Regions from separate parts of the Streptomyces graminofaciens genome, predicted to be linked through region 2. Evidence: riboswitches for the same ligand, from Rfam matches in the RefSeq annotation. Region 2 holds a riboswitch; the other holds the start of a gene.

Region 1 (2,850 bases), 4.9 Mb from region 2:
TCTGCGACACTTGAGAAACCATGCCCAAGCCCGGAGAACTCACTTTCGTCGCCCCCCGCGGAGCCAAGAAGCCGCCGCGGCACCTTGCCGATCTCACGCCTGCCGAGCGCAAGGAAGCCGTGGCGGAGATCGGCGAGAAGCCGTTTCGCGCCAAGCAGCTCTCGCAGCACTACTTCGCGCGGTACGCGCACGCCCCGGAGCAGTGGACCGACATCCCCGCCGGTGCGCGCACCAAGCTCCAGGAGGCGCTGCTTCCCGAGCTGATGACGGTCGTACGGCATCTGTCGACCGACCAGGAGACCACCCGCAAGACGCTGTGGCGGCTGTTCGACGGCACGCTCGTGGAGTCGGTGCTGATGCGGTACCCGGACCGGGTCACCATGTGCATCAGCTCCCAGGCCGGGTGCGGTATGAACTGCCCGTTCTGTGCGACCGGGCAGGCCGGGCTGGACCGGAATCTGTCCACCGCCGAGATCGTCCACCAGATCGTGGACGGCATGCGGGCGCTCAGGGACGGCGAGATCCCGGGTGGTCCGGCGCGGCTCTCCAACATCGTCTTCATGGGGATGGGTGAGCCGCTCGCCAACTACAACCGGGTCGTGGGTGCCATCCGTCGGCTCACCGACGCGGAGCCGGACGGGCTGGGGCTTTCGCAGCGCGGGATCACCGTGTCGACCGTCGGGCTGGTGCCGGCCATCCATCGGTTCGCCGACGAGGGCTTCAAGTGCCGGCTCGCCATCTCGCTGCACGCGCCGGACGACGAGCTGCGCGACACGCTCGTGCCCGTCAACACGCGGTGGCAGGTGCGGGAGGTGCTGGACGCCGGCTGGGAGTACGTCGCCAGGTCCGGGCGGCGGCTGTCCATCGAGTACGCGCTGATCCGGGACATCAACGACCAGGCGTGGCGCGGCGACCGGCTCGGCCGGCTGCTCAAGGGCAAGCCCGTGCACGTCAACCTCATCCCGCTGAACCCGACGCCGGGGTCCAAGTGGACCGCTTCCCGGCCCGAGGACGAGAAGGCGTTCGTCGAGGCCATCGCCGCCCATGGAGTGCCGGTGACCGTTCGGGACACCCGGGGGCAGGAGATCGACGGGGCCTGTGGCCAGCTGGCGGCCACCGAGAGGTAGTACGGATTCGGCCACGGGGTACGCTGACCTCCGTACGCATATCTTCATATTCCGACAGGGGAGCGCCACAGCGCTGAGAGTGCGGCATCGGCCGCAGACCCTCCGAACCTGGCCCAGGTCATTCTGGGTAGGGAGATCGGTCACCACTCGAGCTGTTGCGCCCTGCCCGGGGAGCCCGTCATGGGAGTCCCGGGCAGGGCCGCGTCTCTTCCTGGTCACTCCAGGAGGAATTCAGTGAGCATCACCAACAGACGGTTCGCGGCCGTGGTCGTGGGCCTGGGACTCGTCACCCTGTCCGCCTGCGGGTCGTCCGACTCCGACGGGAGCAGCGGCAGCGGCGGTGGTTCAAAGACCGTCACGCTCGTCAGCCATGACTCCTTCGCCTACTCCAAGGACGTGCTGAAGGCGTTCGAGAAGGAGTCCGGCTACAAGGTCAAGGTCCTCAAGAGCGGTGACGCCGGGCAGGCCGTCAACCAGGCGATCCTCACCAAGGACAACCCGCAGGGCGATGTCTTCTTCGGCGTCGACAACACCCTGCTCTCCCGCGCCCTCGACAACGGCCTCTTCCAGTCGTACGAGGCGAAGGGGCTCGACAAGGTCGGCGCCGCCTACCAACTCGACAAGGACAAGCACCGGGTCACGCCCATCGACACCGGTGACATCTGCGTCAACTACGACAAGGCGTACTTCGCCGAGCACAAGATCGACCCGCCGGCGTCGTTCGACGACCTCGTCAAGCCCGCGTACAAGGATCTGCTCGTCACCGAGAACGCCTCCACGTCATCTCCCGGGCTCGGCTTCCTGCTCGGTACCGCCGCCAGGTACGGCGACGGGGGCTGGGAGGGCTACTGGAAGAAGCTCCAGGCCAACGGTGTGAAGGTCGTCGACGGCTGGGAGCAGGCGTACTACGAGGAGTTCTCCGGGTCCGCCGACGGGAAGAAGGCCGGAGGTGACCGGCCGCTCGTCGTGTCGTACGCCTCCTCGCCGCCCGCCGAGGTCGTCTACGGCGACCCGCGGCCGAAGACCGCGCCGACCGGTGTCGCCACCGGCACCTGCTTCCGGCAGATCGAGTTCGCGGGGCTGCTGAGCAACGCCAAGAACGCCGAGGGCGGCAAGGCGCTCATCGACTTCCTGATCTCGAAGCGGTTCCAGGAGGACATGCCGCTCAACATGTTCGTGTACCCGGTGGTCGAGGGCGCCTCGGTGCCCGCCGAGTTCACCGAGTACGGGCCGGCGGCGAAGGATCCCGAGACGATGGCACCGGCGAAGATCGCCGAGAACCGTGACCAGTGGGTCAAGTCGTGGACCTCGCTCGTACTGAAGTAGGGGCCAAGGGCTCGCCGCGGCGGGCCCGTACGGGGAGCGCGGCGCGGCTCGGGCTCATGGCCCTGCCCGTCGCGTTCTTCGGCGTGTTCTTCGCCTATCCGGTGGCGGCGATCGTGACGCGCGGGCTGCGCGTCGACGGGGACTGGCAGTTCGGGCGGATCGCCGATGTCCTCGGGGACTCCGGGATCCGGCACGTGCTGTGGTTCACCACCTGGCAGGCGCTCGTCTCCACCGCGCTCACCCTGCTGATCGCGCTCCCCGGCGCGTATGTCTTCGCGCGCTTCGATTTCAGGGGCAAGCAGCTGCTGCGGGCGGTCGTCACCGTGCCGTTCGTCCTGCCGACGGTCGTGGTCGGTACGGCCTTCCTGGCGCTCGTCGGGCGCGGCGGACTGCTCGA
Region 2 (2,850 bases):
GTGAGTTCGCGGGCCGCCCCGGCGCGGAACCGCAGCGGCGTGAAGTCGCGCGCCTCGTCCGGGAGTTCCCCGGTGGCCAGGACATGGGCCATGACGTCGCCGGTGACCGGGGTGAGGAGCACGCCGTTGCGGTAGTGGCCCGTCGCCAGGAGGAGCCCGTCGAGTTCGGTGGGGCCGAGCAGCGGCGCGTTGTCGGGGGAGCCGGGGCGCAGTCCCGCGCGGGTCTCGGTGAGGGGCAGTTCGGTGATCCCGGGGACGAGTTCGTGGGCGTCCCGCAGCAGTTCGTAGACCCCGCCCGCGGTCACCGTGGTGTCCCAGCCCAGCTCCTCGCTGGTCGCGCCGACGACGAGTTCGCCGTTCTCGCGGGGCACCAGGTAGACGTGGCTGCCGCGGACCACGGCCCGCACGGTCCGGCTCAGGAAGGGCGCGTACCGCTTCGGCACGGTCAGCCGCAGCACCTGCCCCTTCACCGGCCGCACCGGCGGCAGTACTTCGTCCGGCACCCCGGCCAGCCGCCCGCTGTGACTGCCCCCGGCGAGGACGACCCGGTCGGCGGTCAACCGCGTCCCGTCGCCGGCCAGGACCCCCGCGGCTCGTTCCCGGACGACTGACAGCTTTTCGGCCCAGACCCGGTGAAACACCACCCCGGCGCGCTCACAGGCCGTCACGAGGGCCCTGGCGAGCCGTCTCGGGTCGATCTGGTGGTCGCCGTCGACCCGCAGCCCGCCGCGCACACCGGGCGCCAGCATCGGCTCCAGCCGGCGGCACTCGCGTCCGCTCAGCCACTCCGACGCGAGCCCCGACCGGCTCTGCAGCGCGTGCAGTTCGCGCAGATGGGCGCGGTCGTCGGCGTCGAGGGCGACGGCGAGCGTGCCGGACCTGCGGTAGCCGAGGTCCAGGCCGGTCGCCTCGGTCAACTCGGCCGCGAAGTCCGGGTAGCGGCGCGCGGACTCCAGGTTGAGTCCCAGCAGTGTCTGCTCGCCGTAATGCAGTTCGGTCACCGCGGCCAGCATCCCGGCCGCCACCTGCGCGGCCCCGCCGCCGGGCGCGGGATCCACCACGGCCGTGGCGAACCCGCGCAGCGCGGCCCGCCACGCGGTCACCAGCCCGATGATTCCGCCCCCCACGACGAGGACGTCTGACGTGTGCGTACGCGACATGGGCGTCCAGCCCCTCCCTTCGCCGGCATGACCCGGATCAGGTTCGTACGGTCGGAGGCCGCCAGCCTCCCTCTCAGCCCGGTGCGTCCGGGCTCCCGCGAGTGCTCTACGGTGGCCCACCCTAGCCCGTGCCGTTTGCCGCAGTAAGGGAGCCTCATCGCATGGCCCGTTCGCTCGACGGCCTCGTCCTCGCCCCCGTCGCGGACCAAGCCCCAGGTCAGGTGGGCACCCGCACCCGCTTCACGTACCACGAGAAGGACGGTGAGATCTGGGCCGAGTACACGGGCGGCGACGTCGTGCGCGGCAGGCTCGTCGGCACGCGTGCGGGGGACCGCCTGGACTTCCGGTACGTACAGCTGAAGACCGACGGGACCACCTCGTCCGGGCACTGCGTGTCCCAGGTCGTCGAGCTTCCCGACGAGCGCGTACGCCTGGAGGAGACATGGGAATGGGAGTCGCAGCCGGGCAGCGGCACCAGTGTTGTGGAACAGGTCACCGAGCACGACCGCTGACTGACTGATCGTCAGGTGTCTATGGTGACCAGGTGAGCGAGCAGACACAGGCACCGGGGACACCGGGTACGGAGCGGCGGGTCGTCGTCGTGGGCGCGGGCATGGCCGGGGTGCAGACCGCGGTCGTCCTGCGGGAGAAGGGCTTCACCGGCCCCGTCACACTCATCGGCGCGGAGCCGCACCAGCCGTACGACCGGCCGCCGCTGTCCAAGGCCGTGCTGCTCGGCAAGGCCGAGGGCTCCGCCTTCGACGTCGACTTCGAGGCACTCGGTATCGAACTGAGACTCGGCAGCGAGGTGACCGGCGTACGCCCCGGTGACCACGAACTGGACACGGCGACCGGATCCGTCCCGTACGACGTCCTGGTGCTCGCGACCGGCGCGGAACCGATCCGGCTGCCGGGCGCCGAGGGTGTGCCCGGCGTGCATCTGCTGCGCACCCTGGACGACGCCGAGCGGCTGCGGCCGGTGCTGGCCCGGCAGCACGACATCGTGGTCGTCGGGGCGGGCTGGATCGGCGCGGAGTTCGCCACGGCCGCGCGCGAGGCGGGCTGCGCCGTGACCGTCGTCGAGGCCGCGGACCGTCCCCTCGCGGGCGCCCTGCCCGCCGAGGTGGCCGCGCCGATGGCCGCCTGGTACGCGGACAGCGGGACCGTACTGCGCACCCACGCGCGCGTGGAGCGCGTCGAGCCCGGCACGGTGGTGCTGGACGACGGCTCACGCGTGTCGGCCGGCGCGGTGGTCGTCGGCATCGGGGCGCGTCCGGCGACGGCGTGGCTGAGGGACTCCGGGATCACGCTCGGCCGTCACGGCGAAGTGGTCGCCGACGACCATCTGCGCACCACCGCGCCGGACGTCTACGCGGTCGGCGACTGCGCCTCCTTCCCGTCGGGAAGGTACGGCGAGCGGCTTCTGGTCCACCACTGGGACAACGCCCTCCAGGGACCCCGCACGGTCGCCGCGAACATTATCGGCGAGGCCCCGGCGCCGTATGACCCGGTGCCGTACTTCTGGTCGGAGCAGTTCGGCCGCTTCGTGCAGTACGCCGGGCACCACGCGTCGGCCGACACGACTGTCTGGCGCGGCGACCCGGCGACCCCCGCCTGGGCGGTCTGCTGGCTCCGGGAGAACCGTCTGATCGCCCTGCTGGCGGTGGGCCGCCCCCGCGACCTGGCCCAG

Evidence for each region. A riboswitch is a leader RNA that binds a small molecule or an ion and turns the genes downstream of it on or off. The one in region 2 is predicted to bind thiamine pyrophosphate.
Region 1: linked by a shared signal. The riboswitch ahead of SGFS_RS19045 (thiamine ABC transporter substrate-binding protein) and the one ahead of thiO (glycine oxidase ThiO) in region 2 are both predicted to bind thiamine pyrophosphate.

The regions. Positions count from the first base shown of each region.
Region 1 is NZ_AP018448.1:4,512,157-4,515,006, reverse strand. It holds gene rlmN (dual-specificity RNA methyltransferase RlmN) at 21-1,127, shown strand; TPP riboswitch at 1,174-1,279, shown strand; gene SGFS_RS19045 (thiamine ABC transporter substrate-binding protein) at 1,362-2,453, shown strand; gene SGFS_RS19040 (ABC transporter permease) at 2,510-2,850, shown strand, end outside.
Region 2 is NZ_AP018448.1:9,438,367-9,441,216, forward strand. It holds gene thiO (glycine oxidase ThiO) at 1-1,160, opposite strand, end outside; TPP riboswitch at 1,158-1,269, opposite strand; gene SGFS_RS41525 (hypothetical protein) at 1,322-1,672, shown strand; gene SGFS_RS41530 (NAD(P)/FAD-dependent oxidoreductase) at 1,705-2,850, shown strand, end outside.